DNA from 4 places in the Microbacterium sp. CFBP 8794 genome. Region 1 is predicted to be linked to each of the others. Evidence: predicted binding sites of a transcription regulator. Region 1 holds the regulator's gene; each other region holds the start of a gene.
The links. Region 1 encodes HrcA, which represses chaperone genes, less so after heat shock. Its sites were predicted from a motif close to TTNGCACTCGNNNNNNNCGAGTGCNAA; they were not measured.
Positions count from the first base shown of each region.

Region 2: IFU19_RS11640 (DUF4209 domain-containing protein) is a predicted target of HrcA. The motif match lies at 3,057-3,083, and genes of this name have one in related genera.
Region 3: groES (co-chaperone GroES) is a predicted target of HrcA. The motif match lies at 3,015-3,041, and genes of this name have one in related genera.
Region 4: IFU19_RS12755 (Hsp20/alpha crystallin family protein) is a predicted target of HrcA. The motif match lies at 1,862-1,888, and genes of this name have one in related genera.

Region 1 covers NZ_JACYTT010000002.1:361,261-369,103, forward strand. Annotated here, with positions in the region: gene IFU19_RS05525 (HIT domain-containing protein) at 1-90, opposite strand, end outside; gene IFU19_RS05530 (16S rRNA (uracil(1498)-N(3))-methyltransferase) at 302-1,036, opposite strand; gene dnaJ (molecular chaperone DnaJ) at 1,039-2,166, opposite strand; gene hrcA (heat-inducible transcriptional repressor HrcA) at 2,216-3,256, opposite strand; gene hemW (radical SAM family heme chaperone HemW) at 3,397-4,614, opposite strand; gene IFU19_RS05550 (DUF1990 family protein) at 4,614-5,258, opposite strand; gene lepA (translation elongation factor 4) at 5,281-7,125, opposite strand; gene IFU19_RS05560 (alpha/beta fold hydrolase) at 7,299-7,843, shown strand, end outside.
Region 2 covers NZ_JACYTT010000004.1:162,535-170,377, forward strand. Annotated here, with positions in the region: gene IFU19_RS11630 (hypothetical protein) at 1-238, shown strand, start outside; gene IFU19_RS11635 (AAA family ATPase) at 261-2,630, shown strand; gene IFU19_RS11640 (DUF4209 domain-containing protein) at 3,243-4,979, shown strand; gene IFU19_RS11645 (DUF4238 domain-containing protein) at 5,133-6,074, opposite strand; tRNA gene IFU19_RS11650 (tRNA-Ala) at 6,636-6,711, opposite strand; gene IFU19_RS11655 (large exoprotein) at 6,840-7,843, opposite strand, start outside.
Region 3 covers NZ_JACYTT010000003.1:292,446-300,288, reverse strand. Annotated here, with positions in the region: gene IFU19_RS08885 (ABC transporter substrate-binding protein) at 71-1,354, opposite strand; gene rarD (EamA family transporter RarD) at 1,560-2,501, opposite strand; gene groES (co-chaperone GroES) at 2,642-2,938, opposite strand; gene IFU19_RS08870 (class I SAM-dependent methyltransferase) at 3,068-4,255, shown strand; gene IFU19_RS08865 (hypothetical protein) at 4,265-4,711, opposite strand; gene tsaD (tRNA (adenosine(37)-N6)-threonylcarbamoyltransferase complex transferase subunit TsaD) at 4,708-5,808, opposite strand; gene rimI (ribosomal protein S18-alanine N-acetyltransferase) at 5,808-6,401, opposite strand; gene tsaB (tRNA (adenosine(37)-N6)-threonylcarbamoyltransferase complex dimerization subunit type 1 TsaB) at 6,401-7,033, opposite strand; gene IFU19_RS08845 (alpha/beta fold hydrolase) at 7,099-7,843, shown strand, end outside.
Region 4 covers NZ_JACYTT010000004.1:390,484-398,326, reverse strand. Annotated here, with positions in the region: gene IFU19_RS12765 (NAD(P)/FAD-dependent oxidoreductase) at 1-614, opposite strand, end outside; gene IFU19_RS12760 (hypothetical protein) at 902-1,264, shown strand; gene IFU19_RS12755 (Hsp20/alpha crystallin family protein) at 1,321-1,776, opposite strand; gene IFU19_RS12750 (UbiA family prenyltransferase) at 2,061-2,885, shown strand; gene IFU19_RS12745 (FAD-dependent monooxygenase) at 2,908-4,026, opposite strand; gene IFU19_RS12740 (methyltransferase domain-containing protein) at 4,019-4,681, opposite strand; gene IFU19_RS12735 (type III polyketide synthase) at 4,768-5,856, opposite strand; gene IFU19_RS12730 (hypothetical protein) at 5,954-6,169, opposite strand; gene IFU19_RS12725 (glycosyltransferase) at 6,307-7,503, opposite strand; gene IFU19_RS12720 (hypothetical protein) at 7,701-7,843, opposite strand, start outside.

The DNA.
Region 1 (7,843 bases):
GCGGATCGCGAAGGCGTTCTCGGTCTCGGCGACGATCTCGGCGGGGATCTCGCCCTGCAGGATGCGCGTGAAGATCGACGGTTCGCTCATGGCATCCAGTCTAGTGACGGGCTCCGACACGCAGGTCGGGGGGGTGCGGGCTCGACGGGCGAGGTGGTGCGTCGAGCCGCGCGACTTGTGGACGGGGCGTGAACCGTGCACCGGGGCGGTTGTTGTGCGCCCCGGTGCACATTCCGCGCCCCGGACGGGCGGGGCGGGACGTTTCGCGCCCCGGACGGGAGGATCGGAACGCGGCGGGAGGTCACCAGCGCCCGTGCGCCGCCGAGAGCACCGAGATCGCCGCCGCCCCCGCGGTCGAGGTGCGCAGCACCGTGTCGCCCAGGCGCACGAGCCGCGCACCGGCGCCTTCGAGCGCGGAGAGCTCCTCGGGGGCGATCCCGCCCTCGGGCCCGACCACCAGCACCACGTCGCGACCGTCCGAGGCTTCGACGGCGACCGCGGTGAGGCGATCGGATGCCGAGGGCTCGAGCACCAGCACCAGGTCGGTGCCGGCGCGGCGCACGAGGTCGGCCGTGCGGGCGACGCCCTCGACGTCGGGGATCCACGCGCGGTGCGCCTGCTTCGCGGCCTCGCGCACGATGGTGCGCCAGCGGGCCAGACCCTTGTCGGCCTTGGCATCCCAGCGCGAGACGCTCCGCGCCGCCTGCCAGGGAACGATCGCGTCGACGCCGAGTTCGGTCGCCGCCTGCACCGCGAGCTCGTCACGGTCGCCCTTGGCGAGCGCCTGCACGAGCACGAAGCGCGGCGACGGGGCCGGATGCTGCTCACGGCCCGTCACCCGCACGTCGACCTGCTTGGGCGTCGCGGCCGTAACGAAACCTTCCAGCCATGCCCCGCGCCCGTCGCCCAGGGTGACCGCCTCGTCGACGCGCACGCGGCGGACGGCCGCGGCGTGGTGCGCCTCTGCTCCGGTGAGCGTGACGGCATCCCCTGGCTGAGCGGATGCCGCCTCGTCGGTGACGAAGTGCAGCGCCACGGTCAGTGCCGGAAGCGGTCGCGGAACTTCGAGAACATGCCCTGCTGGTGCTCGGCCAGGCGCGGCTGGGGGGCCTTCGTGCGCTTGGCGAACTCCTCGATGAGGGCGCGTTCCTTGTGGTCGAGGCGCGTGGGCGTCACGACGTGCACGCCGACCTTCAGGTCGCCGCGCTGGCTTCCGCGCAGCGGCGTGATGCCGCGGCCCTTGATGGTGAGCACGTCGCCCGACTGCACGCCCGGGCGCACCTCGAGCTCGACGGCTCCATCGAGGGCGTCGATCGTCGTGGTGGTGCCGAGGATGGCATCCGGCATCGACACCTCAAGGGTGGCGAGCAGGTCGTCGCCCTCGCGGCTGAAAGCCTCGTGCGCGTCGACGGTGATCTCGAGGTACAGGTCGCCGTTGGGGCCGCCGGCGGGGCCGACCTCACCCGAACCGGGAAGCTGCAGGCGCAGGCCCGACTCGACGCCGGCGGGGATGTCGACCGACACGGTACGGCGGGCGCGTACGCGCCCTTGCCCCTGGCAGGTGCCGCAGGGGTAGGGGATGGTCGTGCCGTGTCCGTGGCACACGTTGCAGGGCTGGCTGGTGACGACGTTGCCGAGCAGGCTGCGCACCGTGCGCTGCACGTGACCGGAGCCGTGGCAGATGTCGCAGGTGACTTCGCTCGTGCCGGGCTGCGTGCAGGCTCCCTGGCAGGTCTCGCACAGGACGGCGGTGTCGACGTCGAGGTCGCGGTGCGTGCCGAAGACGACGTCGCCGAGATCGAGCGTGACGCGCACGAGGGCGTCCTGCCCGCGCTCGCGACGCGAACGCGGACGCGGTCCACGCCCGCCTCCGCCGCCCTGGGCACCGCCGAAGAACGTCTCGAAGATGTCGCTGAAGCCGCCGAAGCCGGCCGCTCCCCCGCCCCCGCCGAAGGGGTTCTGGTCGCCGCCCATGTCGTAGCGGCGACGCTGCTCGGGGTCGCTGAGCACGTCGTACGCGTGCGTGACCAGCTTGAAGCGTTCGGACGCGTCGTCACCGGGGTTCACGTCGGGGTGCAACTGACGAGCGAGACGGCGGTACGCCTTCTTGATCTCGTCGGCGCTGGCGTCTCGTTCGACGCCGAGGACCTCGTAGTGGTCAGCCACAATCGCCTTCCTGTCCGCGGGTGCGGGGTCGTTCTCGGTGGGGTGCTCGTCAGCGCGCGCTGTCGTCGTCTTCGAGCATCCGGGTCAGATAGTGCGCGACGGCGCGAACCGCCGCGAGGTTGGAGGAGTAGTCCATGCGGGTGGGGCCGAGCAGGCCCACGCGGGCACCGCCCGTCGAGCCGTCGTACCGGCTGGCGAGCACCGAGGCCTCGATGAGTCCGAAGGGTTCGTTCTCGCGGCCGATGCTGGCCGACAAGCCCTTCTCGTCGGCGACCATCTCGGTCATGAGCCGCAGCAGGGTCACCTGCTCCTCGATGGCTTCGAGGAGCGGGTAGATGCTGCCGCGGAAGTCGGACTCGCGCTTGGCGAGGGTCGCCGCCCCAGCCATGACGAGGCGATCCTGACGGAACTCCTCGAGCTCCTCGCCGACGACGCGGAACACGGCGTCGGCGACGGCGTCGAGGGCGATGCCGGGGCGGGGTCCGTCGGCGACGACCGCGGAGACCTGCTGAGCGCAGTCGGCGACGGAGCGCCCGACCAGCACCGCGCCCACACGCGCGCGCAGCTGCACGATGTCGGCCTCGGCCGGCTCGGCCGGGACGAGCGCGATCCGCTGCGAGACGCGGCCGGTGTCGGTGACGAGGATGACGAGCACGCGGGGACCGCCGAGAGCCACGAGCTCCACGTGCGAGAGGTTGGCGCGCGCGAACGACGGGTACTGCACGATCGCGACCTGGCCGGTCAGCTGCGTCAGGGCACGCACCGTACGGGCGAGCAGGTCGTCGAGATCGCCCGCCTCGTCGAGGAACGAGGTGATCGCGCTGCGCTGCGCTCCCGAGAGCGGGCGCAGTTCGGCGAGGTGATCGACGAACACGCGGTAGCCCTTGTCGGTGGGCACGCGGCCCGACGAGGTGTGGGGGGCGACGATGAGGTCTTCGTCTTCGAGCAGCGCCATGTCGTTGCGGATGGTCGCCGCCGACACACCGAACGCGTGCCGGTCGACGATCGCTTTGCTGCCGACGGGTTCACGCGTGTCGACGTAGTCCTGCACGATCGCGCGGAGCACTTGGAGGCCGCGTTCCGACACCATGCGCTGCTCCTCCCCGTCTGGCACTCGACTTGACTGAGTGCCAATTCTACGCCGATCGACGGCCTGCCCCGTCGGGGGCTCGCGGATGCCAGATCCTCCGCGCGTGCGTGCGGTCCCGCCGCGGGATGCGACGGCGCGGATCAGACCGTGAGGGCTCGCACCACGGCGTCCGCCAGCAGGCGTCCGCGGCGGGTCAGGACGATGCGGCCCCGGATGGCATCCGCCCCCTCGATGAGCCCGTCGGCGATGAGCGACGCCACGGCCTTGCGGCCCTCGCCGTGCAGCTCGCCGACGGCGAGACCCTCACGGATGCGGCTACGCAGCAGCACCGACTCGAGTCGTCGGGCGGTCTCGTCGGGGCGCTCGCGCGCGGCGGCCGGCGACTCGTTCGCCGCGAGGCGCTGGGCATAGGCGGCCGGGTGCTTGACGTTCCACCAGCGCAGCCCCGCGACGTGGCTGTGGGCGCCCGGTCCGAACCCCCACCAGTCCGTGCCGCGCCAATAGGCGAGGTTGTGCCGCGAACGGTGGGCGACGCCGCGCGACCAGTTCGACACCTCGTACCAGTCGTACCCGGCGTCGGCGAGCATCTCGTCGGCCAGCTCGTACATGTCGGCCTGCAGGTCGTCGGACGGCTCCGCGACCGCGCCCGAGCGGATCTGGCGGGCGAGCTTCGTGCCGTCTTCGACGATGAGCGCGTAGGCCGAGATGTGATCGGGAGCGAGCGAGACGGCGGCCTCGAGAGACGCCCGCCAGTCGTCGAGCGACTCCCCCGGTGCGCCGTAGATGAGGTCGAGCGACACGTCGAGCCCGGCGCGGCGGGCCGCGGCGACGGCGGTCGAGACGTTCGCGGGGTCGTGGGTGCGGTCGAGGGCGGCGAGCACGTGCGGGCGGGCCGACTGCATGCCGATCGACACGCGCGTGACGCCCGCCGCGGCCAGTGTCTCGACCACGGCGTCGTCGACGGTGTCGGGATTGGCCTCGACGGTGACCTCGGCCCCCTCGGCGATGCCGAACTCCGCGCGCACGGCGTCGAGCATGCGGGCCAGATCGCCGGGAGGCAGAAGCGTCGGCGTACCCCCGCCGAAGAAGACCGTGGATGCCGTGCGGCGGCCACCCGTGGCATCCATCACCCCGCCCGCCAGGCGCACCTCGGCGGCGAGCGTGTCGGCGAAGTCGTCTTGCCGCGCGCCGCGCAGTTCGCTGGCCGTGTAGGTGTTGAAGTCGCAGTAGCCGCAGCGCACGCGGCAGAACGGCACGTGCAGGTAGACCCCGAAGTCGACCGACGGGTCGATGGTCAGGTCGTCGGGCAGACGACCGTCGGTGGGCGCGGGGTCTCCGAGGGGAAGCGGTCCGCCCATCAGGACGTGTACAGCGGCGAGATCGCGCGCAGGTACCGCGTGAACAGCGCCTTGCGGCGACGACGCACGCGGCTGGTGAGGAGCTTGTAGGACGGCGCGGTGGGGCGGTCGAACGCGCGCACGACGAACCAGACCTCGTCGTTGTCGCGCCACTCGAGCGAGAACAACTCTTCGCCGCTCACGATGGAGTGTCCGACCGTGCCGAGGATGAATCCGACGCGGCGCGGCTCCTCGAACACCGAGATGACCCGCAGCTCGGCGTCGGCGCGGTGGCCATCGACCTTGCCGTGCAGGCGCACGCCCGTTCCGGGGCTGACGAACGGGGTGCCGTCGGCGGCGAAGCGCTGCTCGGCCTCGAGGCGGCTGGGGGCGACGGGAGCGCCCTCGGCGTCGAAGCCGACGCCCGCGTAGCCGGCGCCCGACGCGGGACGCACGTCGGTGATGCTCAGCTCTTCGCTGCGCAGCGGCGCCCACGCGAGCAGCAACTCGCCCGCGGCGACGAAGCGCTCTTCGCCGCTGCCGATACGCCACGCATCTTCGGCGGGCACGGAACGCTCGGGCGGATACTGCATGAGGTCGGGGGCCTGAGTGGCGCCCACCGCCGCGTAGTCGACCGTGTCGTCGGTGAAGTTCTGCCGGCGCATGATCTTCCTCTCGAATCGGTCGTTACTTCTTGGCCTCGACGTCGCCCGAGAGGGCGGCGATGAAGGCTTCCTGCGGCACCTCGACGCGGCCCACCATCTTCATGCGCTTCTTGCCCTCTTTCTGCTTCTCGAGCAGCTTGCGCTTTCGGGTGATGTCACCGCCGTAGCACTTCGCGAGGACGTCCTTGCGGATGGCGCGGATCGTCTCGCGCGCGATGATGCGGGCGCCGATCGCGGCCTGGATGGGCACCTCGAACTGCTGGCGCGGGATGAGTTTGCGCAGGCGCTCGGCCATGAGCGTGCCGTAGGCGTAGGCCTTCTCGCGGTGCACGATCGAGCTGAACGCGTCGACCTTGTCGCCCTGCAGCAGGATGTCGACCTTCACGAGGTCGGCGGTCTGCTGACCGGCGGGTTCGTAGTCGAGGCTCGCGTAGCCCTGCGTGCGCGACTTGAGGTGGTCGAAGAAGTCGAACACGATCTCGCCGAGGGGCATGTGGTACCGCAGCTCGACGCGGTCCTCGCTGAGGTAGTCCATGCCCAGGAGCGTTCCGCGGCGCGACTGGCAGAGCTCCATCACGGTGCCGACGTAGTCCTTGGGCAGCAGGATGCCGACCTTGACGATCGGCTCCGAGACCGAGGCGACGCGACCGTCGGGGTACTCGCTGGGGTTGGTGACCGAGACGGTGTCGCCCGTGTCGGTGGTGACCTCATAGGTCACCGACGGGGCGGTGGTGATGAGGTCGAGACCGAACTCCCGCGAAAGGCGCTCGGTGATGATCTCGAGGTGCAGCAGGCCGAGGAACCCGGCGCGGAAGCCGAAGCCCAGCGCGACCGAGGTCTCGGGCTCGTACTGCAGCGACGCATCGGACAGCTTGAGTTTGTCGAGGGCTTCGCGCAGCTCGGCGTAGTCGCTGCCGTCGATGGGGTAGATACCCGAGAAGACCATGGGCTTCGGATCGGTGTACCCGGGCAGCGCCTGGGTGGCGGGCTTGCGGTGCGTCGTGATCGTGTCGCCGACCTTCGACTGGCGCACGTCTTTCACACCGGTGATGAGGTAGCCGACCTCGCCGACGCCGAGACCGCGCGTGGGCACGGGCTCGGGGCTCGACACACCGATCTCGAGCAGCTCGTGCGTCGCGGTGGTCGACATCATCTGGATGCGCTCGCGCGGCTGCAGCGAGCCGTCGATCATGCGCACGTAGGTGACCACGCCGCGGTAGGCGTCGTAGACGGAGTCGAAGATCATGGCGCGCGCCGGGGCGTCGGGCTTGCCGACCGGGGCGGGAATCTTGTCGACGATGAGGTCGAGCAGCTCCTCGACGCCCATGCCGGTCTTGCCGCTGACGCGCAGCACGTCTTCGGGCTTGCCGCCGATGAGGCCGGCGAGCTCGGCCGCGTACTTCTCGGGGTCGGCGGCCGGCAGGTCGATCTTGTTCAGCACGGGGATGATCGTCAGATCGTTCTCGAGTGCGAGATAGAGGTTGGCCAGCGTCTGCGCCTCGATGCCCTGCGCCGCATCCACGAGCAGGATCGCTCCCTCGCACGCGGCAAGCGAGCGGCTGACCTCGTACGTGAAGTCGACGTGGCCGGGCGTGTCGATCATGTTGAGGGCGAACGTGCCGTCGGCGGTGGCCCACGGCATCCGCACCGCCTGCGACTTGATCGTGATGCCGCGCTCACGCTCGATGTCCATGCGGTCGAGGTACTGCGCCCGCATATCGCGGTCGCTGACGACGCCGGTGATCTGCAGCATGCGGTCGGCCAACGTCGACTTGCCGTGGTCGATGTGAGCGATGATGCAGAAGTTGCGGATCTGCTCCGGCGGAGTGGCAGACGGCTCGAGGGGCTTCAGGGCGCGCGGTGACATGTTCCGTCGATTCTACGGTGGCGCGCCGACATCGCCGTCCGCGTATGCCCGGGGTCCGGCATCCGGGGGTCCCCCACGGGTCGAGATCACCCGTTCCACGCGCGGGAACGTGCGGCGCGTGGGGGACGCGACGCACAGCCGGTCGGCAGCGAACGGCTTCTACCCTGGATGCCATGACGGTCCAGGTCGTGTTCGTGCACGGTATCCGCACCTCGGCGACGATGTGGCGCGCGCAGCTCGCCCACCTCGAGGAGCGCGGCAACCCGGCCGTCGCCGTCGACCTGCCCGGACACGGCACCCGCCGCGGCGAGGAGTTCACTCTCGACGAGGCGTTCGCCACGATCGACCGGGCGGTGCAGGATGCCGCGACCCGCGGCCCCGTGCTGCTCGTGGGCCATTCGATGGGTGGGTTGCTGTGCATCGAGTACGTGGGGCGCGAGGACCCGCCGCCGGTCGCGGCGTTCATCGCCGCATCGTGCACCTCGATCCCGCGGGGTGTGGGCCTCGCGGCCTACCGCTTTCTCGCGCGGCGCTTCGACAGCCTGCCCGACCGCGGGCTCGGGCTCACCAACCGCGTGCTCGACCGCACGCTCCCGCCCGAGACGCGGCCCGACTTCGGTGCGGGCGGATACGCCTTCGAGGCGCAGGACACCGCCCTGGCGAGCCTGTCGGTGCTCGACCTTCTGGCGTCGCTGTGCCGCATCGAGGTTCCGCTGTG
Region 2 (7,843 bases), on a different contig from region 1:
GCCGCACAAGGACTACAGCATCGGTCGCGACTCTCAGCAGCGGCAAGTCCCCCGGCACCTTTCCGGTCCCCTTTCTGTCGCCCCGGACCGGCGTTGCGGCGGCAAAGCTGCCGCCCTGCGTCCGTCCGCGCCGGCAATCGGTGTCCGCGAGATATTAGCGGCGACTTCGAAGCGGGGCCATCTGAGTGCGGCTGAGTGGCCCAGACACCCCGAATGTCGGACCGAGTCGCTACATTGAGCAGAACTCTTTGGGGGGACTGATGCAGCTGACAACGGTGTACGCGCGATTCTTTCGCTCGCTCAACTTCGACTTCATGAAGCGGGCCAGCAGTGGGTACAAACCCTTGCCGTGGGATGAGGTGCCCGGTGGCCCAGCTCCCTACCCGTTCGTGAAGGTCTCACTGGATGACCACATCACGACGATCGTCGGAGCGAACGAGTCGGGAAAGAGCCAGGTCCTGGCCGCGATCGAGTTCGGACTGACTGGCGAGAAGGTTCTGCAACGTGACTTCTGCCGGTACTCCCCCTTCTTCCTGCGCCACAAAGAACTTCTGGTACCGGAGTTTGGCTTGAGGTTCAAAGGCCTCACCGATGCGGACCTGCCGCTGCTTGGGGAGGCACTCGGGCAGAAGATCGAGGCCGTCCCCGACGAATTGGCGGTGTTTCGGATGAACACGACACCGAAGACCCGCGTCTACCTGAGGACCGGTGAGGAGTGGTCGCTCGCGTCAGTGAAGAAGCCCTCTGCACTGGATCAAATGGGGATGCCGATAGTCTTCAAAATTGACGCGGGGGTCCCACTTCCCGACTCAGTGCCGATCAAGTACGTAGCGTCCGGTCAGAAGAAGGACGCGATGCCACATGCCCAGGTGCGATCAGGGCTTGAGATGCTCTTCGGCGCCTCTGGGATGATGTCTTCGCCCGAGAATTTCGAGGCAAACAAAGAGTCACTACGGTCGAGCCTCACGGCCAACTCGAGTGTGGCGGACACAGATATACGGAAGTTTGAGCTGGCGCGAACGCTCCTCCTCAATGTAGCTGGACTCAACCCGGATCTTTTCGAACATCTATCCGCCGCGATCGCGCAAGGTAAGAGCGGCTACGCGACCAGCATCGTCGACACGATCAACGCGGAGCTGTCGCACGCCCTGAATTTCAAACACTGGTGGCGGCAAGACCAGCACTTCGAACTCTTCGTGGAGCATCAGGAATTCCACCTCGACTTCATGATCCGGGACAGAACCGGTCGCACATACTCGTTCGACGAGCGAAGCGGCGGCCTGAAGTACTTCCTCAGCTACTTCGTGCAGTACCTCGCACACGTTGCGAAGACGGCAATCGAGTCGCCAGGAGCACGTCCCGAGATTCTCCTGATGGACGAACCTGACGCGTACCTGTCCTCCTCGGGTCAGCAGGACCTTCTTCGAATTTTCGAGGCGTTCGCGTTTCCCCAAGACCCAGCCGTGCCCGCTGTTCAGGTGGTCTACGTCACACACTCACCCTTCCTCATAGACAAGAACCACGCCGAGCGCTTGAGAGTCCTGGACAAAGGCCGTCACGACGAGGGCACACGAGTTGTCGCGAACGCGGCCCGTAATCATTACGAGCCGCTCCGCTCTGCTCTTGGTGAGCTCGTCGCAGAGACGACCTTCATGGGTGGCTGCAACCTCGTTCTGGAGGGCGCCTCTGATCAAGTCATGATTGCGGGCATGTCTAGCACCCTCCGACACGCAGGCACGCCGGAGACTCAGAACCTCGACCTCAACGACATCTCCCTCGTTCCTGCGGGCTCGGCGAGTCACGTGCCGTACATGGCATTCCTTGCGCGTGGCCGCGATGTCGACAAGCCCGCCGTGATCGTCCTTCTCGATAGCGACGAGGCGGGGAATCAGGCCGTCGCCAAACTGAAGAAGGGCGGCCCGAACGGCAAGCAGCTGGTCGATCCCCAGTTCGTTCGCCAGCTGAAGGACATCGCCGGCCTGCAGTCCGACAACCCGGACGGCGTGATTGGCATCGAAGACTTGGTTCCTCTCGACGTTGCATTGGACGCGGTCCGCAGCTACGTCGCGGAGTTCGTCACAGACGCGAACGTTGATGCCCTCAAGCTAGACGTGAAGTCGGTCTTCTCTTCGCCAGGGGGGACACTCGACCGCGTCCAAGCAGCGGTGCGATCTCATCTCTCGAATGACGACTTTCACCTCGACAAGATCGCATTCGCCCGACACGTAGTGGTCTCTGCGGGCTCCAAGAAGGTGCCGATCGCCGCAAGGGAGCGGCTCTCAGGCAACTTCTCGATATTGCTACGAGAACTCGCGGCAATGCAGCGTAAGGCACTTCGCGTCCAGTCGACGGAGCTGATCAAGGATCGTGTCAACCGGATCCGCGACCGCTTCGAGACCGACCATCCCGCCTCCGCCTCGCGCGAGGACGTACTACTGCTGATTGAAGAAGTCGACAGCCAACTCGACGACAGCGCCGAAGCCGATGAGGTACGAGCCGTCATGACCGGTTGGTTGCGCGAGTACTCACTCAACGAGGCCCCTCGCGAGCCCGTTGCTGACTACCCAAGCTTCCTCGAGGCGTTCGCGGCACTGCCGTACGCCGGCGTGGCCAAGGTTCAGACACCTTAAGGTTTTCGATCGCCGCCTCCGCCTTGTGGTTGAATCCCATCCGCGGTGGCCCGCAAAGGGATTGTCATACCCGCCCTCAGAGAATGCGTCTGACCCGAGCACCTGCTCCCCTCTTTGCCTCGCCAGTCTCGATTCCGTCAGGGCGACTGAGTGGAACCGCTCCTAATGGTTCTCGGCAGGTCAAAGTCTCTTCAAGTGCCGGGAAACTACTCGAACCACGGGGACCGCGGAATATCAACGCTTTCGCTGCTCCAGTAAATCGCGCGGTGTGCCCGAGACGGTCTAGATACCTTGCGGGAATGGGAGCGCACCAGAACAGAGCGTCAAAGTCTTGCCGGTATCAGATCTTAGGAAGCTCATCAAGGAGCACCAGGCGGACAAATCCAGGTACGCGCTCGCCCGTTGTTTCGGGATCTACCGCACGACTGCGCACCTTCATCGCGCGGGTGTCGAAACGCAGGAGTGCCGGCGTCGCGCCCCGGATGTGGTTGCGTGGGAGATCCCCGTGGGGCAGACCCCGCGATCTCAAGATCATCGCGTCATCTCGTCGCACCTGTATAGGCAGACAAGCGATCGACCCCGGCCATAAGACTGCGCCGCTACTCTCACTGGATGAGCAGTGACCAAGGCGTTGACGAGCGGTGGCGCAGGGCCGTCCAGCGGGCGCTGGTGTCCGATGTGAGCGCCGAAGACGCCGACGCACAACGAGCGAAGAAGATTGTCACCTCGGTCGAGGACTACATCTTCGACCCCACTAATCGCTCCGTTCCTTACAAGCCGTGGTTCCTCGGTGACATTGGCCCCACAGATCTCACCGAGGACGATATGCGGATCGTCGTCAATCTCGCCGACATGACCGACAGTTGGCGGCTGCGGGTCCGCTGCTTGGACCTGATCGCGCTACGGAGCGCGGGGCGCGCGCGAGCGGACGCAGCACTGACAATGCTGGAGAGCCTGCGAGAAGCTATAGCGGAACAGGGCTTCAAGCCGCGCGATATCGACCTCGTGACCCGCGCCCTGGAGCTGGGAGGCTTCGGTCCCGCGCATCGTGCGGTGGTGGAGCAGATTGAGGACCGGGTGGTAGAGCTCATCTTCGCTCCCCTCCCGGATCTGCACTACATCTCATTCAGTCGACGCTTACGTGAGGACAAACGCACCCACCGCCATGCGAAACGGCTAGCCTGCCAGTTCTCATTCGCCGCGCGAAGCAGCCGGTCCACCTTCGAGTTTGAGGAGGCAGCGGAATGGGCCGCCATCGCAGGAGATCGCGATCGTTCAGACGACCTGCTGCTCGATCTTGCATTGACGCTCCAGGAGGAAGCACGAGGGCACATCGCCGATGCTCGTGTCGACAGCGCTTTCTACGCGTCGGAACTTCTCCACCGTGCATACAGAAACTACCTACGGACCTCGATCCGAGCCCGCACCGTCCGGGCTCTCGAAGACCTCGGTAATAAACTCACTGCCGACATCCGCGGCGCCGGGAAGATCATGGTGTCCCACAGCACTCGTAGAAGCACCGTGCTCCCCGACCTGAGCCCCGCGCGGGATCACGTGCTCTCTCAGATCGCCAACGCCAGGGGCGACGATGCCCGCGCAATATTTCTTGGCCTTATGAACACCGACTACGCAGCAGAGCTCGCCGGCGCAGAGAACATCCGCAAGAATTTTGCGCTTCTCACCGACACACCCCGCCGGACCATCGAAAAGGACGGGCGGGTGAGCGCAGTCACCGGCGACACCAAGAAGGAAGTCTTCGGTGTTCCCTCACCTCTGTGGCATCAGATGATGCGCAGCCACGAATTTCGAGTCCACACCATGGTCCCCCAGCTTCTCCACCCGGTCTGGCGGCACCTCCACGAAACACAGCACTGGTCCCACTCGGACTTCGTCGACATCGCCTCCCAGAGCGACACGATTCCCAAAGACAGGACGACATCGGTTGGAACAGCACTGTTCTACGGGTTCACGGGCGACTTCTTCACCGCCTTCCAGCTCCTGATCCCGCAAACCGAGCACCTCGTCCGCGAACAGCTGAAGGCCATCGACGATCGAACCAGCCGCTACGCCGACGGAGTAGAAGACGAGACCAGCCTGCCTTCGCTTCTCAAATCCGGGAAGCTCGAACAGGTCTTCGGGGTCTCGTTGGCTTTCGAGCTTCGCGCTCTTTTCGGCGATGCAGGGGGTCCCAACCTTCGCCATCGCGTAGCCCATGGCCAGATTTCCGATGAAGAAGAGCGCTCTCCGTTTCCCTTTTATGTGTGGTGGCTGGTGTGGCGAATCGTTGCAATCCCTCCTAGCGACTGGGCGGATCCCGCGTCGGGCTGCGGTAGCAAATTGAGTGAGTAAGCTCACGCGGCGTCAGGTACGCGATACGCCCTTGGATGTGAGCGGGGGCGCTGGGAGATTCATTCCACCGGCTGCATGGCGTCCGTTTGGCAGCGGGCCAGGGAATTCGGCGCGCCGGCGAAGCGTTCGGGCAACCGCAGGCGCCAGACCGTTCTACTTCTCCCGAAAATCGAACGGGACAAACTGAGAGTCGTCGGGATGATGATAGATGTTGCTCGCTGCGTGGGCCGCCGTACACGCATTCATCGTCCTCTCGATTTCTATGGTCCCGAATGACCGATCGTCAAGAAACCCCGAGCGCGTTTTGTCTATGAGCGCGCCAAGGTCGTCGTCGATTGAGTAGCGGCCGTCGAACGGGTTCCGCATGACAAGACCGATTCTCCGAGTCATCGGGTACAGCACAAGCCGGGCGTCCCGGACACCAACGCCCATCCACGGACCGGCCTGCTCGTGAGCGACCAGCGATACGGGAGCGTCGCTGGTGATGAGTGCGCGGTCCGTGAACCGCACCAATGTCCACGGACGACACGCAAGGAACCCAGCGATCTCGCCGGTGGCCTCGCCCATCAATTCGATGTGGTCACGAGCTGTCTGCGGCAATCGGAAGCCACCGGGGTCAGTGATAGCAGACCACATCTCGTCGACATCTGCCCCGCTGAGTGGTCGCCCAACGATATCCGACGCCAACTCTCCAAACTTCTCTCGACCCAATTGGCCCGCCGCTTTGGAGAACAGCCCTCCCGCGGCCGACTCCATCTGCCGACGCCGCTCGGGTCCGCGCAACATCTGTAATGCGATGAACTCCGCGAGAGTGTCGCGGTCGGTGCGAGGTAGCGGCCAGTCACCCTCGTCGACGCGTTCGAACAGGAGCGCAGTCTCGGACTCGATACCCTCACCCAGTCGCCTCTCAAACACATCGGAGCCACTCGGATGGCCAGGTATCGAGTTCAGGTGGTTCTCGCCGCCTGTCTTCTCAACCAGCGAGGTGCGGCCCTTCCGTTCAGGTAGACGAATGGTCCTGATTCGCTCGTTTTCGTCCGCGAAGCCGCGAAGTACGAACTGTGGGTTGATGTGGTGATACTTCGCGACGCTCACTCCGACAACCTACTGCGAACCGGTGGCCGGGATCTCCCTCGCAAACGGGACACAGAACCGCCTGACTCATCCGCTTGGATGCTTCGGATATGGACCGACACCCCTTTGGGCAGCGTCAGAAAGAGCTTCTGAACCAGCAGGCTCGCCTGATGGAGCGCAGCAAGAAGCTCCTCGACGGTCACCTCGAGAGCACAATCCCGAGCCAGCTCTACCGGGATGAACAGGAACGCATCAACCGTGAGATGGCAGTCATCAGCGATCGACTCGACGCCCTGCAAACCGAGTTTCACGCGCTGGAACAGAATCTCGATGACGCGATGGCACTGATTGAGAATTGCTATGAGGCCTACGTGCGCGCCCCAAACTCTCTACGGCGCACCTTCAATCAGGCGTTCTTCAAACGCATCCTCATCACTCGCGACGAGGGAGCTGAGGGCGAGCTAGCTGAGCCGTTCGCCACGATCGTGACTGCGACCCAAAACACCAGCGGCGCCTCTCCTTACGGAGAAGCGCCGCGAACAAATGGCTCTTACAAGGTCACATGTTCTAAAGAGACCAATTTGGTGGACCTGAGGGGATTCGAACCCCTGACCTCCTCGATGCGAACGAGGCGCGCTACCAACTGCGCCACAGGCCCGGAAACCTCGACAACACTATCACGCAGAGCGGCGTGCCTCGAACTCGAGCGCACTCTCCGCTCGGGTCCCCGACGCCGCATTCCGACTCGGGCATACCGCCGGCTCTCCCTTACGGGGAGGGGTGGGCTCAGGCGCCGACCGCGCGCCGCTCGAGCAGCTGACGCACGTGGTCCTCGATCTCGCTGTCGTCGACGTAGCCCATCGACGCGTAGGGCGAAGCCGGAGCCGCGGCGGCCGCGGGGCGTGCCGTCTCGATCGGGGTGGGCGCCTGCTGCGCGGCGATCTCGCGAGCGGCTTCTTCGCGAGCGGCGGAGCGCAGCGCCTCGCGGGCGATCTGCTCGTCGACGACCGCGGCGGCGCGAGAACCGGCCGAGGCGACCAGCGGGCGCGGAAGCTCGCGCGGGGTCCAGGTGGGACGCGGTTCGGGAACGAGGGCGACGTCTTGCACCACGGCCGCGACGCGCGGGGCGGCGACCTCGAGGGGACGCATACCGGTGCGCGCGGCGACGACCGACACGCGACGCAGAAGGACGAGAGAGGCGAGCACCACCGCGGCGCCGGCGACGAGAAGCACGGGAACGGCGCCCGCGACGACCTGGATCGCCCCGACACCCGACGCGATCGCGCCGAGCAGGGCGACCATCGTCACCGAGAGACGGAAGCGACGGCGCGCACGGGCGCGACGGAATTCGGGGCGCGCGACGGCCGCGGCGCGCTCGGCGTTCGCCCGCTCGACCGCGGCGGGGCGTTCGGCGCGCGTGGTCTCGAGGGCCGCGGCGCGCTCGGCGCGGGCGACCTCGACGGCCGCGGCGCGTTCGGCGCGGGCCAGCTCGACGGCGGCGGCGCGCTGCTCTTTCACGACGTCGAGATCGCGGGCGTTCTCGAGGCGCGCCACCTCGAGGCGGGCTTTCGCGGCGGCCAGCTCGGTCTGCGCCTTGTGCGCCTGCACCTGACGAGCGAGCTTCTGCTGCTGGTGGGCGGTACGGGTGGTGAGCTCGAGGCGCACCTCACGCGGGGTCTCAGCCGTCTCGGCGAGAACCCGGAGCGCCTGATTCAGGCGCACCGCATTACGTTCGACGGCGGTGAAACGATGCCGGCTCTGCCATGAGGGCAAGAGATACACCAACCAGA
Region 3 (7,843 bases), on a different contig from region 1:
ACCGATCCGGCCCGCACGAACGCCGAAGGGCCCGGATCCTGGCGGATCCGGGCCCTCGTGCGGTGTCAGGTCACTCGTTGAGCGAGCCGAACTCCGTGTTCAGCAGGGTGTACTTGTTGTCGGCACCGTACTGGTAGATGCCGATGTACGCCTCGGTCGGGTCACCGTTCTCGTCGAAGGTGATCGGGCCGGAGACGCCGTCGTAGTCGACGTCCGTGCCCTCGTTGATGAGCGCGAGGCAGTCGGCGAACGTCGTGCACTTCTCGCCCCCCTCGGAGACGGACTGCATGTTGTCGCGGATGGCCGTACCCGAGTCGTCCTTCGCCTGCGCCGCAGCGAGGGCGGCGACGATGACGGCGTCGTAGGACTCCGGCGCGTAGCTGAAGTCGGTGAGGGCGGGATCGACCTCTTTCAGACGCGACTGGAACGACGTGTCGGCCGGGTTTCCGGGGAGCGTTCCCTTGGCGCCCTGCAGCGTGCCGGCGGCGAACTCGTACGAGTTCGACAGGTTGCCGTCGACGAAGTAGACCTTCGACGCCGGGAAGCCCTGCGTGCTGACGAGCTGCGGGATGATCGACGACGTCTCTTCGAACGCGATGATCGCGACGGCGTCGGGCTGCGACGCGAGCACCTGGTCGACCTGCGACGTGAAGACCGTGTCACCCGGGTTGTAGGGAACTGCGACCGAGACCTCGCCACCGGCGGCCTCGATGGCCTTGGTCGCGTTGTCCTTGAGGCCGATGCCGTAGGGGTCGTTGATGTAGATGACGCCGACGTTGGCCGCGCCGTCACCGACCATCAGGTTGCCGAGCACGCGGCCCTGCAGCACGTCGGATGGAGCGGTACGCCAGTAGTACCCGTCGTCGGCGTAGGTGGTGAAGTCCGGCGAGGTGTTCGCCGGCGAGATCTGCACGACGCCCGCGTCGACCAGCTGGTCGACGAAGGTGAAGGACACGCCCGACGAAGCCGCACCGATGACGACATCGGCGCCGGCGTCGACGAGCTCGGTGGCCGACTGGGTCGCGATGTCGGTCGTGGTGTCACCCGAGTCGCGCTCGGTCAGCTCGGTCGTGAACGGGAACGCGTCGCCGGTGGCTTCGATGTCCTGGATCGCGAGCTTGACACCCGCGACCTCGGGCGGGCCGAGGAAGGCGAGGTTACCCGTGGCCGGGAGGATGGTGCCGACGTGGAAAGCCCCGTCTGCAGTTGACACGGCGCCGCCGCCGGATGATGCACTGGGGGCAGCGGCGTCGTTGCCGCCACCGGCGCAACCGGCGAGGACGAGCGCGCTGGCACCGATCAGGGCGATGCCGCCGATGACCTTGCCAGTGCGCGTACGTGTGATGACGCTCATAGTGCTCCTTGCTGTGAATGAACGTTGGGCAGCCCACGAGGACCGCCTGGTGTCCTAAACCTAAGCCGCCGCGCGTTTTCTGCGTGTTGCCGTTCGTTAACGATGTGAGTCGTCGCGATCACGGCCGCATAACGGTTTCACACGGCGTCGTCGCGGTGCACTAGGAGATATGTCGGCAGGGACGACAAACGCATGATCTGGCCGGTCAGACGGGCTCCGTCACGTCGACGACGACGCGGCGGTGTCGGCGCGACGCGACGACCGAATCGACGCTCAGCATGATCAACGCCACCCAGACCAGGGCGAAACCGATCCACCGCTCGAGGGTCATGGCCTCGCCGAGCACCCACACCCCGATCGCGAACTGGATGATCGGCGCCACGAACTGCAGCAACCCGATGACCGTGAGGGGCACGCGACGGGCGCCCGAGGCGAACAGCAGCAGCGGCACGGCCGTGACCGCCCCCGCAGCCAACAGCAGCACCGTGTGCAGCGTGCCCGCCGTGCCGAGGGTGAGACCGCCGAACGCCGCGACGACGGCCAGCTGCACACCGGCTACGGGCAGCAGCCACATCGACTCCAGCGTCAGGCCGCTCACCGCATCGACCGAGGGCCCGATCTGCTTCTTGACCAGACCGTAGAAGCCGAACGAGAAGGCCAGCGTCAGCGCGATCCACGGGAAGGTGCCGTAGCCCACCACGATGACGACGACCGCGGCGACGGCGATGCCGATCGCGATCCACGGCAGCACCCGCAGTCGCTCGCGCAGCACCAGCACCCCCAGTAACACCGTCACGATCGGGTTGATGAAGTAGCCGAGGCTCGTCTCGATGACGTGGTTCGTGAGGGCACCGTAGAGGTACGTCTGCCAGTTGACGTAGATGAGCACGCCGGCCACCGCGGTGAGCGCCATGAGCCGCGGTTGCCGCACGATCGCCAGGAACGGGCGCCAGGCGCGCAGCACGGTGAGCAGCACCAGGCAGAAGACGAAGGCGAGAAGGATCCGCCACGCCACGACCTCGAACGGGCCGGTGGGCTTGAGCTGCAGGAAGTAGAGCGGCAGGACGCCCCACAACAGATAGGCACCGAGGGCGTAGAGGGCACCGCGGGTACTGCCGCCGGAGACAGGAGGGGCGGCGGGGGTCACCGATTCAGCCTACGCGCGGGGCGACGCCGCGGGCCGCCGTTCCCCACCACTTTCCTGCCACCTCGCGACGCCGGGGGGTGAGGGAACGACGAAGGCCCCGGATGCCGGAGCATGCGGGGCCTTCGTGCAGGACTGCGCGATCAGCGGACGACGACCGCCAGCACGTCGCGAGCCGAGAGCACCAGGTACTCGTCGGCGCCGAACTTGACCTCGGTGCCGCCGTACTTGCTGTAGAGCACGCGGTCGCCGACGGCGACGTCGAGGGGGACGCGGTTGCCGTTGTCGTCGATACGGCCGGGTCCGACGGCGACGACCTCGCCCTCCTGCGGCTTCTCTTTGGCGGTGTCAGGGATGACGAGACCACTCGCGGTGGTCTGCTCAGCCTCGACCTGCTTGATGACGATGCGGTCCTCGAGCGGCTTGATGGAAACCGACACGGTCTACCTCTTTCTCGTTACAGAAGACTTGTCAGCACTCACACGGGGAGAGTGCTAATTCGAGTCTAGGGAAGCACTGGCACTCACGCAACGCGAGTGCCAACACAATCGCCCGCATAGGCTGAATCGGTGGATACCCGCGAGCTCACCGCCCTGCTGACGCCCGACGGCCTCCGCCTGCTCGACGAGGTGGGCGGCATCGAGTCCACCGACGACGCGGCCCGAGCCGTCTCTCGACTCCGCGCGGCCGGGCACTCCCCCGATCTCGTGTCGGCCGTCGTCGGTCAGGCACGTCTGCGGGTGCGCGGAGCGGCCAAGTTCGGCCCGTTCGCCGAGCGCATGCTGTTCACCCGCGCCGGCCTCGAGCAGGCGACGCGCCTGTCGATCGCCGCCCGCCACGCCGGACGCTTCCGCGCCGCCGGTCTCGACCGCGTCGCCGACCTCGGCTGCGGCATCGGCGGCGACGCCCTCGGACTGGCGGGGCTCGGCATCCGGGTGCACGCCGTCGACGCCGACGAGGTGACGGCCGCGATCGCCGCGTACAACCTCGCCCCCTTCGGTGAGACCGTGACCGTCGCGCACGGCCGCGCCGAAGACACCGACCTCGATCAGACGGATGCCGTCTGGCTCGATCCGGCGCGCCGCACGGCGGGGCACTCCGAGACGCGGCAGGTGTCGTCGAGCGAATGGTCGCCCTCGCTCGAGTGGGTCTTCGCTCTGCTCGAGAGCACGCCCGGGGGTGTGAAGCTCGGCCCGGGCTTCGATCGCGGGCGGATTCCCGACGACGTCGAAGCGCAGTGGATCAGCGCCGACGGGTCGACCATCGAACTGGTGCTGTGGTCGGGAGTGCTGGCCCGCGAGAACGTGCGTCGTGCGGCCCTCGTCGTGCGCGGCACCGACGCCTGGGAGCTCACCGCCCCCGCCGACTCCCCCGACGTCGAGCAGCGCGAGCTGGGTGCCTTCGTGCACGAACCCGACGGGGCGATCATCCGCGCCCGGCTGATCGGCGAGGTCGCCCGCGCGCTGCAGGCGGGCATGCTCGCGCCCGGCATCGCCTACCTCACGTCGGACGCCGCCCTCACGAGTCCGTTCGTATCGTCGTTCCGCGTGCGGGAAGAACTCCCGGCCGACCCGAAGAAGCTCGCCCAGGCCCTGCGTGCGCGCGGCATCGGCACCCTGGAGATCAAGAAGCGCGGCGTCGACGTCGACCCCGCCGTGCTGCGCAAGAAGCTGTCGCTGCGCGGCGACGAGTCGGCGACCCTGCTGCTCACCCGCATCGGCTCGAAGCGCCTCGCGCTGCTGGCCGATCGGGTGTGAGCCCGGTCGTCACACGACGGCGAGCTGCGAGAACCCCCAGATCAACCACCCGGCGCTGAACGCCACCGACGTCAGCGCGAGCGCGAGCGCCCACGCGGCGACGCGACGACTGTCGTGCGCGCGGCGCAACGACACGATGGCGATGATCGCCGCGAGCGCTCCGAGCGGCAGGAGCCAGCCGGTGAACAGGGCCGCCCCGAGGGCGAGGATCGAGACGCCGAGCGCCCACGGCGCCAGAGACGGCGGGGTGGGCGGCGCCGGCGGGACGTAGGGGATGACGTGATCGCCGAAGGCAGCCATCTCGAGCTGCGCCGTGGGCAGGCGCTCCGGGTCGCCCTCGTCGTCGCGCCGAGCGGACGCCGCCGCCTGGGTGATGGCGGCGCGCAGGTCGTCGGCGGGCTCGACGCTCTCGGCGACCTTGCGCGCGCGCCGCGTCGGCGGAGCCGCCTCGCTCATGCGACGCGTCCGGAGCGCAGCCCGGGGGCCTCGGCATCGGGATCCTCGGCGACCTGGATCTCGGTCACCGGCAGGGTGGAGTCGGCGCCGAACGCCAGGGTCGAGGGCCGGCGCCCCGACGAGATGAGCTCTGCGGCGAGGGCGGCGATCATCGCGCCGTTGTCGGTGCACAGGCTCAGCGGCGGGATGCGCACGGCCACACCCGCCGCCGCCGCGCGCTCGAGGGCGACGTCGCGCAGGCGCTTGTTGGCGATGACCCCGCCGCCCAGCAGCAGGCGCGGGACGTCGTGGCGCGCACACGCGTCGAGGGCCTTGGTCACGAGCACGTCGACGACGGCTTCGCGGAACGACGCCGCGACGTCGGCGACGGGCACCGGCTGCCCCGCTGCCTCGTGCTGCTCGACCCAGCGGGCAACGGCGGTCTTGAGGCCCGAGAACGAGAAGTCGTAGCGGTGGGATGCCATGTCGGAGGCGCGCGACATGCCCCGCGGGAACCGGATCGCGGTGGGATCGCCCGAGGCTGCCGCCCTGTCGATCTCGGGGCCGCCGGGGTAGGGCAGCTTCAGCAGTCGGGCGACCTTGTCGAACGCCTCGCCCGCTGCGTCGTCCATGGTCTCGCCGAGCAGTTCGACGTCGCCGGTGAGGTCGCGCACGAGCAGCAGCGAGGTGTGCCCCCCGCTGACGAGCAGGGCGACGGTGGGGTATTCGAGTTCGGCGGCGTCGTCGTCGAGGATGTCGGCAGCGATGTGACCGACCAGGTGGTTCACGGCGTAGAGCGGCTTGTCGAGGGCGACGGCGAGGCCCTTCGCGGCCCCCACCCCGACCATCAGCGCACCCGCGAGGCCGGGACCGCTCGTGACGGCGATGGCGTCGAGCTCGGCGAGCGTCACGCCCGCCTCGGCGAGCGCGGCGTCGATCGAGGGCTGCAGCGCCTCGAGGTGCGCGCGGGCGGCGACCTCGGGGACGACGCCGCCGTAGCGGGCGTGCTCGTCCATGCTCGAGGCGATGGTGTTGCTCAGCAGCGTGCGACCGCGGACGATGCCGATGCCGGTCTCGTCGCAGCTGGTCTCGATGCCGAGTACGAGGGGCGCGTCCATCAGCACCAGCCCTTTCCGGTGGCGGGGGGAGCGGGGGTTCCGGCTCCGTCGGCGGGTTGAGGCGCCGGGGTGGCCGAGAGGGCGGCGGATCCACCGGACCCGTCGCCGGGCTCACCGCCGCGTGTCTCGGCGCGGCGGGCGGCCCACCCGCGCAGATCGAGCTGCATCACGAGGGCGTCGACGTCGTCGGGCTGGTAGTAGCGCGGACGCCGGCCGACCTCGGCGAAACCCTCCGAGGCGTACAGGGTCTGGGCGACGGGGTTGTCGGCGCGCACCTCGAGGAACACCTCGTGCACGTCCCGCCGCACGGCCTCGTCGAGCAGCGCCGTCAACAGGGCCCGGCCGCGACCTCGGCCCCGCGCCGTCTCGGCGATCGTGATGGTCTGGATATCGGCATCCCGCGCGCCCCGCGCGGCGCGCAGACCGGCGTAGCCGACGAGCCGGCCGGCCTCTTCGACGACGACGTACCACCCGTGCGGCGAGACGAGCTCCTCGCGCATCATGGCGGGACTCCACGCGTCGGTGGGGAACGACGCGTGCTCCAGCGCCATGATCGCGTCGAGGTCGGCCGAGGTGGCAGCGCGGGTGGGCATCAGCTCACCCGCTTGGGCGCGTGGGCGGCGACGACGTCGGGGCTGCGCAGGTACAGCGGCTCGCCGTCGGCGAGGGTGCGGCCGGCATCGAGCGCCCGCGCGGCGGCGAGCGCGATCATGGCGGCCGACACCGCGGTGGCGTCGTAACGGCGCGCGCCGGCGGCGGCGAGTCGTTCGTCGAGCCCGTCGCGCGGGCTGAGAGCGGCATCCGTGACGCGCACCGGCAGCCCGTCGTCGTCGAGGCCGTCGTAGATGCTGAAGGCGAACTCTTTGCGACGCGCGTCGGTGACCACCGCGAAGCGGCCGGTGTCGGTGCCCGTGAGGGCGTCGGCGAGCAGAATGCCCAGCGCGACGCCGTCGTGGCTGGGGACGGGGACGGCGGGGATGCCGCGCCCCAACGCGTACACCCGCGCGGTCGCGATGCCCACGCGCAAGCCCGTGAAGGGCCCGGGACCCATGCCGATGGCGACGTGCGTCGGCGCGGGGGCGACCGCGCTGGCCCGCCGTAACAGGTCGCCGATGACCTCGGCGTGTCCGAGCGGATTGCTGCTCTGCTCGTCGACGAGCACCTCGCCGTCGCGCGAGATCGCGGCCACGGCGGTGCCGAGCGAGGTGTCGATGCCGAGAATCACCGTTCCAGCGTATCCGGCACCTCCCCTGTGCCATCCGACTTCGTGGTCTGCTCCGAAGAGAGGGCATGGATGCCATCGGCCTCGGCCTGCGCCGTGTCGTCGTCCCCACGTCGGTGGGGCCGATCGTGGCGCACGCCGGGCGTGGTTCGGGCAGCCCGGTCGCGACCGTGCTGCTGCACGGTGCCGCCGGATCGTGGCGCACCTGGGAACCGATGGTCGCGGCATCCGACGCTCTCGGACTCCCGCTGTCGGACATCGTCGCGCTCGACCTGCCCGGCTGGGGCGAGTCACCGGGGCCCGTCCCCGACCCGGCCGAGTTGGCGGTCGCCATCGCGGCGGTGGCCCGCGCGCTGGGGTATCCCCGTTGGCGGGTGGTCGGGCACTCGCTCGGCGGGGTGATCGCCCTCGACATCGCCGCACGCTTCCCGCGCGAGACGGTGGCCGTCGGTGTCGTGTCGCCCAGCGGGGCGGGCGCACGCGCGGTGACGCGGCGCCCGGTCTCCGGCGCCGTACGGCTCCCCTGGCTGGCCGGGATGGTGGTCGCGATGCGGGTGCTGCGAGGTCTCGGGCCGCTCGCTGGGCCCCTGCTGCGCCTGCTCCGCCGCACGGGGGCGCTGCGCACGCTGTCGCGGCCGCTGTTCCGGCATCCGGAGCACGTCGACCGCGAAGTCACCGATGCCCTGGCGACCGAGATCCGCCCCGCGGCCTTCCTCGCCGCCGCGCGCCTGTCGCGCACCCACGACGACGGGGTGTGGCGCCGCATCGCGTGCCCCGTGAGGTCGGTGCGCGGATCGCACGACGTCTTCGTCG
Region 4 (7,843 bases), on a different contig from region 1:
GGCACGGGGTCGGGGGCGACGAAGACCACGCGCAGGTCGTCGCGCACACCGATCGCGCGCCACCAGTCGCACGCGAGGTACATCGGCTTCTGCGCGGCCGCGCCGCAGGACGCGGGCTCGGGCGGCTGGGTGAACACGACCGTGCCGGAGCGCAGGTCGCGCAGCACCGGTGAGGCTTTCGCGGCGAGGTCGTAGTCGTAGTTCGAGATGCCGTTCGGTGCCGCCATGGCCTCGGGCAGGCCCGGGATCTGCTCCCATGCCATGCGCAGGCCGGCGCACACCACGAGCTGGTCGTAGTCGAGATGACCGCCCGACACGAGATGCACGCGGCGGGCCGCGGCATCCACCGTGAAGACCTCGTCGCGCAGCCAGCGGGTGCCCGGGGGGATCACGTCGGCCTGCGCGCGGACGGCCTCGCTGGCCCGTGCCGCGCCTCCCGCGATGTGCGACTGGAGGGGCGCGAAGACGTGCTGCGTCCGCGGCTCGATCACGGTGATGTCTCCGGCGCGGGCCCGGTGGAGGCGTCCGGCCACCGACAGTCCGGCGTTGCCCCCGCCGATGATCACGATGCGGGGGGTGTCGGCGCGAGCGACGGTGCGGCTCGAGTCGTTCATGGGGGATCCTCTCGTCTCCCTCACCGTGTCGTCATCGGCAGCGGGATACCACCCGGTTGACAGCGTCGGTCGGGCGGACGACCCGGGCGCTGGGGAACGACGAAGAGGGCTCGCCGTCGGCAGGAGCGCTTCTCCCGCGCCGGAGCGGGGGCGCACCCGTCGAAGCGCGTGGTCCGTGCGCGGGCCGGGCCTGTCAAGGGGCGGGGCGCGGCCGCGTCGGCATCGTTGGATGGAGGCACCGCCGATCAGCGGTGACGCACCCCGGTGCGTTCGACGAAAGGATCCTCATGAGCGACGCCTCGATCGACCCGTCCCCCGCCGACTCGTCGACCCCCGCCGCCGACGTCGGCATCGCGGGCGTGCAGCCCCTGCGCGACGGCGACACCTCGATCGAGCCCGACCCCGCGCTCGACCCCGCCCAGGCGGAGTGGGATGCCACGACGGCCCTCGACGAGGGCGTCGACCCGCAGGACATCGCCCCCGCGACCGCGACGGGCGCAGACCCGGCCGAGATCGCCGCCGACGACACCGACATCCCGTTCGACGACATCCACCCCGGGTCCACCGGCACCGACTCGCAGGGTCAGGATCCGGGCGTCGTCGAGCTCGGCGAAGAGGGCCAGGGCGACCTGGCGCCCGAAGACCTCTGAGCGACGCGCGAGAGAGGGGTCGGTCCGTTCGGGCCGACCCCTCTCTTCGCGATGGATTACTGCTCGATGAGCTGCGGTTCGCTCTCGTGCGCCCGGATGACGCCGTCGTGGTCGTCGGTGGCCACCGCGATGCGGCGCGGCTTCGCCTTCTCGCTCACCGGGATCGTGACCGACAGCACCCCGTTGCGGTAGGCGGCGCTGATGCCGTCGGTGTCGATGCCCTGGCCGAGGTTGAGCTGGCGGACGAAGGTGGCCGTCTCGCGCTCGCGGGTGATCCACTTGACGTCGTCGCCGGTGGCGAGGGTGCGTTCGGCGCGGATGGTCAGCAGCTGACCGTCGACGTCGATGTCGACCGAGCCCGGGTCGACCCCGGGAAGGTCGGCCGAGAGCACGTAGTGGTCGCCGTCGCGGTAGAGGTCCATCGGCATCCGGCGCGGTCCGCCCCCGCGACGGGCGTCGAGAAGGGTCGACGCGAGGCGGTCGAGGTCGCGGAAGGGGTCGTAAGTGGCCATGGTCGGTTCTCCTTTTCGGTCGGTCCGGATATCGGCATCCGGAGTTCGATGAAGTTGAGCCTTGTGCGCTCAACGTGGCAGCAGATTAGCACTCTCGATAGGAGAGTGCCAAGACCGTCGAGTGTCCAAGACGCGCCGTGCCGGGGTCGCTTTCTGCGGCGTGTCCTGGACACTCAACGGGCTGGCGCGCTGGCGCGGTGACGCCGTGGCGCGGTGACGCGATGGCGCGGTGACGGAGCGGGTCAGCGCGTTCGAGCACGGCGCCGCGGTAGCGTCATCGGGTGATGGATGCCGCGGCGAAGCCGCCCCTCGTGCGGGCGCTGTGGGGCGCGACCCACCCGGGGCCGACCCTGGTCGTGACCGTTCTGTCGCTGGCCCTCGGCCTCGCCGCCGGGGTCGAGCCCGGGCGACTCGCGCTGCTGGTGATCGCCGTGTTCGCGGGGCAGGTGTCGGTGGGCCTGTCGAACGACGCGATCGACGGCGCGCGCGACGCCGCCGTCGGCCGCTCGGACAAGCCCATCGCCGGGGGAGCGATCACTCCGGAACGTGCGCTCGGGGTGGCCGTGGCGTCCGCGCTCCTCGCCGTGCTCCTGTCGGTGCCGCTCGGCCCCGGACTCGTCGCCGCGCACGCGGTGGCCTTGGCCTCGGCGTGGGCCTACAACGCCGGGCTGAAGTCGACGCCGGTGTCGATCGTGCCGTTCGTGCTGAGTTTCGGGCTCTTTCCGTCGTTCGCGACGCTGTCCCTCGCCTCTCCCGCGCTGGCTGCCCCGTGGGCGTCGCTCGCGGGAGCCACCCTCGGCGCGGCCGTGCATCTGACCAACGTCGTTCGCGACCTCGACGACGATCGGCGCACGGGCGTGCGGGGCCTTCCGCACCGCCTCGGTGCGCGGGTCTCGGTGGTGCTCGCGGCGGTCGGCGTCGTCGCCGGAGCGGTGGCGGTGCTGATCGGCACGGATGCCACGGTGCTCGGCGCGATCTTCTTCACCGCCGTCGTCGCGGTGGCGGCCACGGCCGTGGTGCTCGTGCTCGTGCGCGCGCCCGGACGCGCGGTGTTCCAGCTCACGATGCTGGCGGCGCTGCTGCTCGCCGCTCAACTCGTCGTGACCTGACTCCTCCCACCCGGGCGGCTCGTCAGTCGCGGGCGGCGCGATCCAGTCGCATGGCGTACGCGCGCGTGAACAGCGCGCCCCCCGCCCCCCGCAGCATGGTGCGCAGCGCCCCGGTGCGCAGGGGGTGGGCGAGCGGGCCCGTGGCTCGCCCGAGCATCGTGTTGAGCCACGCCAAGCGCGCCGCGTGCCGCGCCGAGGCCAGACGGTCGGTCTCCCATCGTCCGAGGCCGACCGCCTCGCCCGTCCGCACCCACCCGGGCAGCAGCGGGGCCAGCGTGAGGGCGTCGAGCAGTCCGAGATTCATCCCCTGACCGCCGATGGGGCTCACCTCGTGGGCGGCGTCGCCGACCACCACGACGCGTCCGCGCCGCAGCGCCGGGGCCACGGCGCGCCGCACGCGGAACGTCGTCGCGTCGGCGATGTCGACCTCGAGCCCCGCGCGCTCGGCGACGGCCCGCGCGAGGGTGCCGGCGGCATCCGCCACCTCGTCGGTGCCCGCCCACGCCACCAGCCGGCGGCGTCCGCCGGGCAGCGGGAACGATTCCAGCACGCCCTGGCGTTCCAGGTGCACCCGGGCGATCGGGCCGCCGGGAGCGACGACGTCGGCCATGACGTAGCGGTCGGGGTAGTGGTGCGTCCGAACGGCGCCGGGGCGGTACACGAGGTCGCGGCCCGCCCATCCCGAGGCCACGACGACGACGCGGGCGCGGATCTCCTCGTCGCCGTGCGGACCGGTGGCGCTCACGCGTACGCCCGGGCCGTCGTCGTGCACGGCGGTGATCGCGACCCCCCGACGCACGCGCGGCGCGAGGCCGGTCAGCACCTCCATCGTGTCGGCCTGGGGGAGTGCGGCGACGTAGGGATGACGCGCCCGCAGGCGATCGAAGCGGATCGCCGCGAGCAGCCGGCCGTCGGCCCGCGCCTCGCCGCGGACGATCCTCTCGGCGCGCGCCAGCAGGGCCTCGGTCGCGCCCGACGCCTCGAGGAGGGCGAGAGCGGGGGAGTGGATGCCGATGGCCCGTGACCCGGATCCGGTGCCGGCGCGCTTCTCGACGATCTCGACGTCGACCCCGCCCACCCGCAGGTCGGCCGCCAGCGCGAGGCCGACGGGTCCGGCTCCGACCACCAGCACCTCAGGCACGCTCCGCCCGCCCCTCGGCCACGGCGAGAACACGGAAGGGCGCCGGCGTCTCGACCCGCCAGGGTGTTCCGAGCGCGGCGGCCAGCTCGGGGGCGCGATAGCTGCGTCGGATCGAGCGCAGTCCGTCGACGCGCAGGAACGTGCCGGCCGACAGCGGGGCGATCCCCGCGGCGTACAGGGCGTAGGCCAGTCGGCCGCGGGCGATGTCGGCGTGCAGCACCCGACCGCTCGAGAGGGCGAGCGAGTCCTCGGCGAACGTCGCCAGGGCCGCGGCGTCGAGGTGGTGCAGCACGTGGTTCGACACGACCAGGTCGTAGCGTTCGCCCGCGGCGCGCAGGGCGCCCGAGTCCTGGGCCACGAACCGCACGCCCGGTCGTTCGCGCGCGCGGGCCGAGGCGATGGCGCGGGGGTCGGGATCGGCGCCGGTCCACTCGACGTCGAACCCGTCGCGCGCGGCCAGGCCCGCCAGACGGACGGCGACGTCGCCGCCGCCGCACCCCAGGTCGAGCGCGCGGGCGGGGCGGCCGAGCGCCTGCAACTGCGGGCGGACGCGCGTGCGGTACACGTGCCCCCAGGCCGAGACCAGGCGGTTCACGACGTCGAACCGCCGATACGTCGCCGCCAGGGCGCGCGGGTCGCAGTCGGGGTCGTCCATCAGTTCGGTGAGCGCCGCATCGCGTCGGGCGAGGCTGCGCCAGAGGCCGGTGGCTCCGTCGCTGGTTGCGGGGCCTCGCGCGGCGCTCACGGGCGGCGCAGCGTCAGACGCGCCGCCTCGACCGTCAGGCCGGGGCCGAAGGCCAGCGCGGCGATCCGCTCCCCGTCGGGGTGCGCGACGTCGGCCAGCAGGTCGCGCAGGATGAACAGCAGGGTCGCACTCGACATGTTGCCGTGGGCGCGCAGCACCTCCCGCGAGGGCGCCAGGGCGGCGGCATCCAGGGCGAGAGCGCTCTCGACGCGGTCGAGGATGCTGCGGCCGCCGGGATGCACGGCCCACGCGTCGACGTCGCTGAGGTCGCCCAGCACGTCGGCGGCGATGCCGGCGATCTCGCGCCCGATGATGCGCGGCACCTCGGGGGTGAGGGTCATCTCGAATCCGGAGTCGCCCACCGTCCAGGCCATGTCCTTCTCGCCCTCGTCGGTGACGTGGGTGGCGAAGTCGTCGAGGTCGAGACCGGGGTGCGATGAGTCTCCGGATGCCACGACCGCGGCCGCCGCGCCGTCGGCGAACACCGAGGCGGCGACGATCTGGTCGGGGTGCGACGAGGTCTGCCAGTGCAGCGAGCACAGCTCGGCGCACGCCACGAGTACGACGGCGTCGGGGTCGGCGGTCACGATCCGCGCCGCGAGCCGCAGCGCGGGGATCGCGGCCGCGCATCCGATGAAACCGAGGTGGTACCGCTCGGCCGAGGTCGGCAGGCCGAGGTCGCGCACGAGGTGGTAGTCGGGACCCGGCGCGAACATGCCGGTGCACGAGACGGTCACGACGTGCGTGATGGCATCCGGCGTCCGCCCCGAACCCTCGATCGCGGCGCGCGACGCCTCGGCGAACAGGGCGGGTGCGGTGCGGCGGTACTCCGCGTTGCGGGCTCCCGTGGACGGCATGAGCAGCGTGTCGCCGTCGCGGACGCCGAGCCCGCCCCCGGTGCCGCCGGCGAGCTGCGGCAGCACGACGTGGCGGGTGTCGATGGCGGCGGCATCGAAGGCCGCACCCACCAGGCGTTGGCCCTTGCGGTCGAACCCGGGCTGCGCGGCGAAGAGGTCGCGCAGGGCCGATTGCTCGACGCGGGTCTCGGGCAGGGCCGTGCCGATCGAGAGGATGCGCGCGGTCATGCCCCACTGTAGACACGGATCGGAGCACCGGCGGCGGGGATAGCGCGGTGTCGGTGCGGCGTCTATGGTGACGCGCGGCCTCGCGTGAGCCGAGACGTCACGGAGCGCGCCGACTTCCCATCCCGTAGACGACGACGTTGACGGCGGGGACGGCGAGAAAAAGCATCCAGGACCACGCCCAACCCCCGGCCGCCCCGAGCGCGAAGGCCAGAGAAACACACACCGCCTGCACGATCAACGCCGCCACGACGCCCCAACCGCCGCCGAGGGGTCGCCTCGGCACCGAAGCATCGTCGATGCTCAGTCGCCCCATGACTCGCCACCGTATCCGGGTGTCGCGGAGGACGTCCATCTCGTGCGCGCCCGGTCTGTTTCTCGCCACCCGCGCGTGGGGCGAAATCCGTCGGTCCCGTGCCACAGGGGGACGGTGCTCTCACCCCGCGCCGAGGGTCAGGCGGCCAGGACGCTCGGCAGCAGCAGGCTCGAGATCGCACCGCGGTAATCGTCGACCATGCGCTTGCGGTCGATGCGCGTGCGCGCGGCGAGGGCGGCGCGGCGCAGCTCGCTGCGGCGACCCAGCGCGTCGTCCCAGGCGGCGGCGATCGCGGCGGCGTCGCGGGGCGTGACGAGGCCGAAGCCCGCGACCATCCGGGCGGCGTCGCCGACGTCGGTGGTCACGGGGACGGCTCCGGATGCCGCTCCCTCGGCCAGGCAGAGGGGCGAGGCTTCGCCGAAGGCGCTGGTGAGGGCCACGATGTCGGCCGCGCGATACAGCTGCGGCATGTCTTCGCGCAGTCCCAGGGCGTGCAGCGCCACCGCGCCGTCGATGCCGTTCTCGGCGAGCAGGGCGGTGAACAGGGGATTGTCGCGGGTCATGCCCGAACCGCACATGACGTAGTGGGCGCCGGGGGAGTGCGCCGCATGGCGCGCCACCGCCGCGAGGAACAGCCCCGGGTCTTTCATGGCGTCGAAGCGTGCCGCCAGCAGCACGACGGGGGCGGACTCCGGGATGCCGAGACCCTCGCGGATGCGGTGACGCTCGGCCCGGGTGCCCGGGCGGAAACGACGGGTGTCGATGCCGTTGTCGATGACCCACGCCTGCTCGGTGACGACGCCGGCGCGGGCGTAGGCGGTCGACGTCGACGAGGCGCAGGCGATCGTGGCCGACACGGCGCCGGAGGCCCCGGCATCGCGCAACCACCCCAGCGCCGGCCCCGAATGCGTGGGATCGGAGCGGTGCAGGCACGCCGCCACCGGCCGTGCGGGCAGGAGCCCGGCGCGATCGAGGGCCACCACGAGGCTGAGCGGCTGCTCTTTCAGTGAGAGCACGACGTCGGCGTCGGCGAAGAGATGGGCCGCCCGCTCGAGTTCGGGCCGGGTGAAGTCTTCGGGGTGCACCGGGTGATCGCCCGCGATGCGGTCGAGGGCGTCGATGCGCACCCCGGCGCGGCGCAGACGGCGATAGCGCGTGTCGTCGCGGGCGAGCTGCAGCGACGCGTCGCGACGGGCGGCGGAGGTGAGCGAGAGCACCCGGTGGTGCTGCGCACCGCCGGCGGCGAGACCCGCGATGACGTCGGAATGCAGAATCCGTGCGCCCCCGGCGAAGAAGCCCTCGTACAACGACAGCACGCGCAGGGGTCGAATCATCGAGGGGCCTTCCGGGGGAGGAGCACCGCTCGTGGCGGTGCTGTCGCCGATCACCGCGGATGCGGTCGTCCCATGCTGAAGGGTGGGCCCGGTGCGGCGGGTTACGCCGTGGAAACCATCGTATGAACGCCCGGACACAGGCCGACGCGCCGGCTCCCGGGGGCGGGAGCCGACGCGTCGGCGGAAGGGGCGGTGGTTCAGGCGCGGGGCGCGACCACCATCGGCTCGACGATCGTGCGGGTGCGCGACCAAGGCCAGCGCGGGGCCGGACGCGTCCCCCGTCGGTCCTCGGCCGCCCTCGGCACGATGCCGTTGCCCATCGCGGTCGACATCGCGATGC